One region of the Roseomonas haemaphysalidis genome, then DNA from elsewhere that is predicted to be linked to it. Evidence: riboswitches for the same ligand, from Rfam matches in the RefSeq annotation. Region 1 holds a riboswitch; the other holds the start of a gene.
The links. A riboswitch is a leader RNA that binds a small molecule or an ion and turns the genes downstream of it on or off. The one in region 1 is predicted to bind cobalamin.

Region 1 (4,401 bases):
GCCCTTGATGAACTGCACCACCCCCACCGGCCGGCCGCGCCCCAGCATGCGCAACGCCAGCCCGAAGGCCGCCGTGCTCTTGCCCTTGCCCTTGCCGGTGTGGACCATCAGCAGGCCCTTCTCGATGGTTTTGCCCGCCACCTCCGCATCCTGCACCGTCTTGCGCCTGGCCATCTTCTCGCGATGGCGCGCGGCTTCCTCCTCGCTCACGGCAGCTTTCCCTTCAGCAGCAGCGGCAGCCCGGCCGCGATGAAATGCACATGGTCCGCCCGCGCCGCGATGCGCTGGTTCAGCACCCCCGCCGCATCGCGGAAGGCCCGCCCCAGCTTGGTATCGGGCACGATGCCCAGCCCCACCTCGTTGGCCACCAGCACCGTGGGCGCCAGGCGCGCGGCTAGAGCACTCTCCAGCGCCGTTGTCGCCGCCGCCACGTCGTGCCCGCCCAGCATCAGGTTGGTCAGCCACAAGGTCAGGCAATCCACCAGGGCCGGCCCCGCGCCGGCCAGCGCCGCCGGCAGGTCCAGCTGCGCCGCGACGGTGCGCCAGCGCGCGTCCCGCCGTGCCTGGTGCTCGGCGATGCGGGCGCGCATCTCGTCGTCCCAGGCCTCGGCCGTGGCGATGTAGGTCCAGGGCGTGGGGTGCGGGGCCAGCAGCGCCTCGGCATGGCGCGACTTGCCGGAACGCGCGCCGCCGAGGACCAGGGTGATGCTCATGCCAGCCAGGACTAGCCGAAAGCCGCCCCGGCTGGCTATCACCCCCGCAGACAGCCCAGGAGCCCCCGCCATGTCCGACGCCACCACCCCGCCCGACCGCCTTTCCAACGACCCCGCCAGCCCGTTCTTCAACGAGGCGATCCTGGAGCGCGGCATCGGCATCCGCTTCAAGGGCGTGGAAAAGACCAACGTCGAGGAATACTGCGTCAGCGAAGGCTGGGTGCGGCTGGCGGTGGGCAAGGCCATGGACCGCAAGGGCCGCCCGCTGACGATGAAGGTGACGGGCACCGTGGAGCCCTATTTTCGCGATACGGCGGCCTGAGATTGCGGGCGTGGCCAGGGGGCACTGCCCCCTGGACCCCCGCTGGGGTGGCAGTGCCACCCCAGACCCCGCCCTCTGTTTGCCGCCCCGAGGGCCGCTGGCCCTCGGCGACTCATGGTGCAGCGCTGGTGGCCTTTCCATAAAAATCTAGGCTTTCGGCCCCGCGCCCGTGTTGTCGTTCAAGCCCCCCAATGCTTCCTGACGGCGGGGTCTGGGGTGGCACTGCCACCCCGGCGGGGGGTCCAGGGCGGCGGCGCCCCCCTGGCCAAGGCCGGGCCGGAAGCGTTTGACAACCCCCCCGCGCACCCCTAACCCAGCCCCACGATGGTCTCCCCGAAAGGGGGGTGAAAAGGGAACTGCGGTGTTCAAGCCGCGGCTGCCCCCGCAACTGTAGGCGGAAAGCAGGCTGCCGTTCGCGCCACTGGGGGCACCACCCCCGGGAAGGCCGTGCAGCCCGCGTTTGATCCGTGAGCCAGGAGACCTGCCATCGCCCATCGAGACCGAGCCGCCGGGCGGGGTGCCCCGGAGGGCTGAAGCGTGGGGCCGCCGTGCCCGGCGCTGACCCTGGCGGTTGCCCGGGCGGTCGGCACCTCGTTGGACGTGCGGAGGTGCGGCATGGCGAAAGCGGAAACAACGGGCGGGGCGGTGCTGCATGTCTGCGTGACCTGCCGGGCGGGGCGCGACCTGGCGCCGGAGGACCGCCGGCCGGGGCGCGACCTGCTGGACGCCGTGGCGGCCGCGCTGCCCGCCGGGGGCCCGGTGGAGCTGCGTGAGGTCACCTGCCTCGCGGTCTGCGAGCAGGGCTGCGCCGCCGCCATCACCGCGCCGGGCAAGTGGGGCTACCTGCTGGGCCGCCTGGGCGTGGAGCACGCCGCCGATCTCGTCACCTACGGCGCCACCTATGCGGCCAGTGCGCATGGCGCGGTGCTGCCGTCCCGCCGCCCGGCCTCGCTGCGGTCCGTCATGCTGGGCCGCATTCCTTCGTTGCAGGAGCTTCCATGAGCCAGTCCCTCGCCAAGGTCCCCGCCACCATCGTTTCCGGCTTTCTGGGTGCCGGGAAGACCACGCTGGTGCGGCACGTGATGTCCCAGGCGCGGGGGCGGCGGATCGCCATCATCGTCAACGAGTTCGGCTCGCTCGGCATTGATGGCGACCTGCTGGCCGCCTGCGGCATTCCGGGCTGCGAGGCGGAGAACATCGTGGAGCTGGCCAACGGCTGCATCTGCTGCACGGTGGCCGACGACTTCCTGCCCACCATGGCGGCGCTGCTGGACCGCGCCGAGCCGCCGGAGCACATCCTGATCGAGACCTCGGGCCTCGCCTTGCCCAAGCCGCTGATCAAGGCCTTCAACTGGCCCTCCATCCGCTCCCGCGTCACGGTCGATGGGGTGGTCACGGTGGTTGACGGGCCGGCGGTGGCCGAGGGCCGCTTCGCCGACGACCCGGAGGCCGTGGCCGCCCAGCGCGCGGCCGACGACAGCCTGGACCACGACAACCCGCTGGCCGAGGTGTTCGAGGACCAGCTCAGCGCCGCCGACCTCGTGGTGCTGAACAAGGCCGACCTGCTGGACGAGGCCGCGCTGGCGCGGCTGCGGACGGAGATCGCGGCACGGTTGCCGCGCGCGGTGAAGGTGGTGGCGGCGCGCGAGGGCGCGCTCGACATCGCCGTGCTGCTCGGCCTCGGCGCGGCGGCGGAGGACGACCTCGCCGCCCGCCCCTCGCACCATGATGGCTCCGACGACCACGAGCACGACGATTTCGACAGCTTCGTCGTGCCGATGCCGGAGGCGGCGAGCCCCGAGGCGCTGGTGGCCAAGCTGGCCGAGGTGGCGGCGCGCTTCGACGTGCTGCGCATGAAGGGTTTTGCGAGTCTGCCGGGCAAGCCGATGCGGCTGGCGGTGCAGGGCGTGGGCGCGCGCTTCCGCCACCATTTCGACCGCCCCTGGGCGGCGGGCGAGGCGCGCGACGGCCGGCTGGTGGTGATCGGCCAGAGCGGGCTGGACAAGGCGGCGATCGCCGCCGCCATCGCCGGGTAGCACGATGCACCTGCTGCCGCGCGAAACGCTGAGCCTGGACGCCGCCGGCGAGGCGGTCGATCTCGGCCACGCGCCGGCGGATCTGGTGCTGCTGTCCTTCACCGACAGCGACCTGGCGCAGGCGGCGGCGGGCTGGGCGATGCTGCCAGAGCCACGCCCGGCGCTGCGGCTGGCGAGCCTCGCCCAACTGCGTCACCCGATGTCGGTGGACCTTTATGCCACGCAGGTGCTGGGCCACGCGCGGGTCATCGTGCTGCGGCTGCTGGGCGGGCTGGACTACTGGCGCTACGGCGCCGAGGAAGTGGAAAGCCTGTGCCGCCAGCAGGGGATTCCGCTGGCAGTCCTGCCCGGCGATGGCCCCGACGACGCGCGCATGGCGGCGATGTCCACCATGGAGCCTGGCCTGCGCGCGCGGCTGCTGCGCTGCTTCCGCCATGGCGGCGCGGTGCAGATGGCGGCGGCGCTGCGCGTGGCGGCCGAGGCGGGCGGGCTCGGCGCCGCGCCGGCCGAGGACCCGCCGCCGCTGCCGGAGTTCGGCGACCACGACTTCGGCGTGACGGCCGCGGGCCCCGACGTGGCGCTGGTGTTCTACCGCTCCCACCTACTGGCCGACGACGTGGCGCCGCACCGCGACTTGGCGAAGGCCCTGGCGGCGCATGGCCTGAACCCGTGCGGGCTGTTCGCCGCCAGCCTGAAGCAGCCGGACGCGGCGCGCTTCGTGGCGGCGCGGCTGGCGGCGATGCGCCCGGCGGTGGTGCTGAACGCCACGGCCTTTTCCTCGGGCGCCGCGCCGCTGGATGCGGCCGGGGTGCCGGTGTTGCAACTGGTGCTGTCCGGCTCGCCGCAGGAAGCCTGGGCGGCCAGCACGCGCGGGCTGTCGCAGACCGACCTGGCGATGCAGGTGGTGCTGCCGGAACTGGACGGGCGGCTGCCCACGGCGGCGATCGGCTTCAAGGCGGAGGCCGCGCCGCTGCCGGGCCTGGACTTCCGCCCCACCGTGCTGCGCCCCTGCCGCTGCGGCATCCGCCTGGCCGCCGAGCGTGCCGCCGGCTGGGCGCGGCTGGGCGCCACGCCCGCCGCCGCGCGCCGCGTGGCGCTGGTGCTGTCGGACTATCCCGGCGTCGCCGGCAGCGGGCAGGTGGGCCACGCGGTGGGGCTGGACAGTTTCGCGAGTGCCGCCGCGCTGCTGCGGGACTGGCAGGAGGCCGGCTACGACACGCAACCGCAGGAGGCCGCCGCGCTGGTGCGGGCGTTGACCGTGGCGGAACCCGCGCCGTTGCTGAGCTTGCAGCGCTACAAAGCCTTGTTCGCCACCTTGCCGCTGTCCTTG
Region 2 (4,401 bases), 480 kb from region 1:
CCACGGGGCGGGCGTCCTCGCCGCGCGAGATGGCGTGGAAATGCGCGCCCGCCTTGCCGAAATGCGCCTGCAGAAAGGCCAGCGACTGCGCGCGCAGGTCCTGCCCGGTGCGGATGCCGAGGCCGTTCATGCGCGCCGCCGTGGCCGGGCCGATGCCGTGAAAGCGCCCCACCTCCAGCCCTGCCACGAAGTCCGGCCCCATCTCCGGCGTGATCACGAACTGGCCGTCCGGCTTGCGGTGGTCCGATGCCAGCTTGGCCAGAAAGCGGTTGTAGCTGATGCCGGCCGAGGCGGTCAGCGCCGTGTCCTCCCGGATGCGGGCGCGGATCTCGCGCGCGATGCGGCTGGCCAGCGGCTCGCCCTTCAGGTTGTCCGTGACGTCCAGATAGGCCTCGTCCAGCGACAGCGGCTCCACCAGCGGCGTGTAGTCCAGGAAGATGGCGCGGATCTGCCGTGATACGGCGCGGTAGCGCTCAAAGCGCGGCGGCACGAACAGCAGCTCGGGGCACAGCCGCAGCGCGGTGCGCGACGGCATGGCGGAGCGCACGCCGAAGCGCCGTGCCTCGTAGCTCGCCGCCGCCACCACGCCCCGATCGCGCGAGCCGCCCACCGCCAGCGGGCGGCCGCGCAGCGCCGGGTCGTCGCGCTGCTCGACCGAGGCGTAGAAGGCGTCCATGTCGATGTGGATGATCTTGCGGACTGGCGGCGTCACGACGGTGCAATGCGGTTCGACCTGCGGCGGTTGTAGCGCGGCCGCGCCGCCCGCCCCAGGGCCAGCGCGGGGTGACGCGCCATGCCGCCGCCGGTAGGCTTGCCGCACCGTCCCATCCACAGGAAATACCATGAACCGCTTCGTGCTTCCCGCCAGCCTCGCCCTGCTGTGCGCCGCCCTGCCGGCCTGGGCGCAGGCACCCGCCCCGCCCGCGCGCCCCGTCACGGTGTGGACCGAGATCGACCAGCCGATGAGCGCGCTGCTGAACGGTGGCCACCGCATCGTCGCCGCCATGGGGCCGAGCTTCACGCTGGAAAAGGGCGGCAAGTACGTGGTGTGCGAGATCCGTCCCGCCGGCGGCATGAGCAGCCGGCGCGAAACCACCTCGGAATGCCATGGCGTGAACTGAGGGGATGCGCGGCCGGCGCTTGTGCGCCGGCCGCGCATCCGTTACCCCTCGCGATGCCGGTTTCCGAAAGGAACTAACAGGGAATCCGTCGCGGCCTTTGCCGGCCGCCAAACGGAACTGCCCCCGCAACTGTAGGCGGCGAGCCCGATCCGAACACGCCACTGGGAGCCATCCCGGGAAGGCCGGATGGGGCGCTGACCCGCCAGTCAGGAGACCTGCCGGCTTGTGCAACTGACCCATCCGGCGGGGTGTCCGGGGAGGAATGTCGATGTTTGAACCGTCACGCCATGCGCGGCGGCCCGCGCCGCCGCGCGCAGGTGCCACGCTCCCGCAACAGGGGGCATGCGCATGATGCGCCGCTGCCTCGCCCTGGCCGCCATCGGCCTCGGGCTGTCGCTGTCCGCCGCCACGGCGCAGCCGACCCGCTATCCGCTGCTGATCGAGAACTGCGGCCAGTCGCTGCGCTTCGACGCCGCGCCGGACCGCGCCGTGACCATCGGCCAGTCGGTGACCGAGGTGCTCTACGCGCTCGGCGCCGGGGACCGCATGGCCGGCACCGCGCTGTGGTTCAACGAGGTGCTGCCCGAGTTCCGCGAGCAGAACGCGCGCGTGCCGCGGCTGGACAACAACGCGCCCTCCTTTGAATCCGTGATCGGCAAGCGCCCCGGGCTGGTGGCCACGCAGTTCGAATGGATGGTCGGGCCGCAGGGCGTGGTCGGGACCCGCCCGCAGTTCCACGAGCTCGGCGTGCCCACCTACGTCATGCCCCCCGACTGCGAGGGCAAGAACAACCTGGTGGGCGCCGACGGCACCCGCACCGCCGCCTTCAGCACGGAATCGCTATACAAGGGCATCACGGAACTGGCCGCGGTGTTCGACCGCCAGGACCGGGGCGCCGCGCTGGTGGCGGATCTGCGCGCGCGGGAAGCGGCGGCGGTGGCGCGTGCCCGGGCGCTGAACCTCAGCGATGCCTCGGCCGCCTTCTGGTTTTCCTCCGCCGACCTCGACCTCGATCCCTACATGGCCGGGCAGAAGGGCATCCCCGGCTACATGATGCGCACGCTCGGCCTGCGCAACGTGGTGCAGTCGGACGAGGAATGGCCCACCGTGGGGTGGGAAAGCATCGCGCGCGCCAACCCTTCCGTGCTGGTCATCGCGCGCATGGACCGCCGCCGCTTTCCGGCCGACGACGTGGAACGCAAGCTCGCCTTTCTGCGCGCCGACCCCGTGACGCGGGAGATGGAGGCGGTCAAGCACGGCCGCATCGTCATCATCGACGCCCACGCCATGCAGGCCACCCTCCGCCTGGTGGGCGGGCTGGAAGCCCTGACGGACGCGATGGCCCGGCTGGACCGGTGACGGCGGGCCCGCCACCCGCCGGCCTGCCGCGCGCGCTGGCCCGGCTGCTCGGCCGCGCGGCGCTGCATGCCGGCTGGATCTCGGCATTGCTGGCGGCGGCCATCCTGGCGGGCGTGTGCATCGGCGAAACGCCGATCCCGCCCGGCACGGTGCTGCAAACCCTGGCCAACAAGCTGTTCGGCGCCGGCTTCGCGCTGGACCGCATCGACCAGGGCATCGTGTGGAACTACCGGCTGACGCGCGCCATCGTCGCCGCCTGCTGCGGCGCGGGGCTGGCGGTTTCGGGCGTCATCCTGCAGTCGCTGCTGCGCAACGCGCTGGCCGACCCGTTCCTGCTGGGCATCTCGGCCGGCGCGTCCACGGGCGCCGTGCTGGTGACGGTGGCGGGCGTCGGCGCGGGGGCGGTGTCGCTGTCGCTCGGCGCCTTCGCCGGCTCGCTTTGCGCCTTTCTGCTGGTGGCGCTGCTGGCGCGTTTCTCAGGCGGCGGGGTGGGGCCGCGCGCGGCAGGGCAGATCGTGCTGGCGGGCATCGCCGGCTCGCAGCTGTTCAACGCCATCACCGCCTTCGTGATCACCCGCTCCGCCAGCGCCGAGCAGGCGCGTGGCATCCTGTTCTGGCTGCTGGGCAACCTCAGCGGCGCGCGCTGGGACAACGTGGTCTTCGCCGTGCCGGTGGCGCTGGCCGTCACCCTGGTCTGCCTGTGGCATGCCCGCGCGCTGGACGCCTTCACCTTCGGCACGGATTCCGCCATCGCGCTGGGCGTGCCGGTGCGGCAGGTGCAGGTGCTGCTGATCCTGTGCGCGTCCTTTGCCACGGCGGTGATGGTCAGCATCGTCGGCTCCATCGGCTTTGTGGGCCTCGTGGTGCCGCATGCGGCACGCTTTCTGGCGGGCGTGCGGCACGTGCGCCTGGTACCGGCGGCGGCGCTGACCGGCGCGCTGTTCCTGATCGCGGCCGACGTGGTGTCGCGCATCGCGGTCAAGGGGCAGGTGCTGCCGATCGGCGTGGTCACCGCGCTGGTCGGCGCGCCGGCCTTTGCGCTGATCCTGGTGCGGCGGCGGCCGGCCCGATGATCCTGTCCGCCGAGGCATTGCACTGGTCCGCGCGCGGCGTGCCCATCCTGCGCGACGTGTCGCTGGCCGTGGCGCAAGGCGAAACGCTGGGCCTGATCGGCCCCAACGGCTCCGGCAAGTCCACGCTGATGCGCCTGCTGGCTGGCGTGTTGCGACCGGATGCCGGCACCGTGCGCCTGGGCGGCCGCCCCATGGCGGCCATGCGGCGGCGCGAGGTGGCGCAGCTGCTGGCGCTGGTCGAGCAACAGGCCGAGACCGCCGACCGCGTGACGGTGCGCGACGCGGTGGAACTCGGCCGCACGCCCTGGCTGTCCATGCTGCGGCCCTGGTCGGCGGCCGACGACGCCATCGTCGCCGAGGCGCTGGCGGTGGTGGAGATGGCCGGATTCGCCGCGCGCGACTGGGCGACGCTGTCGGGCGGCGAGCGCCAGCGCGCACACATCGCGCGCGCCCTGGCGCAGCAGCCCCGCGTGCTGTTGCTGGACGAGCCGACCAACCACCTGGACATCCACCACCAGCTTTCCATCCTGCGGCTGGTGGAAACCCTGCCGGTGACCACCGTGGTCGCGCTGCACGACCTCAACCAGGCGCTGAACTGCGACCGGCTGGGCGTGATGCACCGGGGGCGGCTGGTGGCGCTGGGCCGGCCGTGGGAGGTGCTGACCACCGCGCTGCTGCGCGACGTCTTCGGCGTGCGCGCCGCCGTGCTGACCGACCCCACCGACGGCGCGCGCGTCATCCGCTTCCACGCCGCCGATTGAAAGGTCCTCGGATGCGACTGTTGATCCTGCCGCTGCTGTTGCTGGCTGTCCCCGCCCGGGCGGAGGTGCACGAGGTGCGCATGCTGA

Region 2: another riboswitch for cobalamin. It lies ahead of IAI59_RS01460 (ABC transporter substrate-binding protein); the one in region 1 lies ahead of IAI59_RS03545 (DUF1636 family protein).

The regions. Positions count from the first base shown of each region.
Region 1 covers NZ_CP061177.1:790,381-794,781, forward strand. The annotation lists gene cobO (cob(I)yrinic acid a,c-diamide adenosyltransferase) at 1-210, opposite strand, end outside; gene cobU (bifunctional adenosylcobinamide kinase/adenosylcobinamide-phosphate guanylyltransferase) at 207-713, opposite strand; gene IAI59_RS03540 (DUF3297 family protein) at 784-1,035, shown strand; cobalamin riboswitch at 1,344-1,538, shown strand; gene IAI59_RS03545 (DUF1636 family protein) at 1,651-2,037, shown strand; gene cobW (cobalamin biosynthesis protein CobW) at 2,034-3,071, shown strand; gene cobN (cobaltochelatase subunit CobN) at 3,076-4,401, shown strand, end outside.
Region 2 covers NZ_CP061177.1:312,023-316,423, reverse strand. The annotation lists gene dinB (DNA polymerase IV) at 1-712, opposite strand, end outside; gene IAI59_RS01465 (hypothetical protein) at 843-1,121, shown strand; cobalamin riboswitch at 1,162-1,358, shown strand; gene IAI59_RS01460 (ABC transporter substrate-binding protein) at 1,470-2,480, shown strand; gene IAI59_RS01455 (FecCD family ABC transporter permease) at 2,477-3,553, shown strand; gene IAI59_RS01450 (ABC transporter ATP-binding protein) at 3,550-4,314, shown strand; gene IAI59_RS01445 (pseudoazurin) at 4,326-4,401, shown strand, end outside.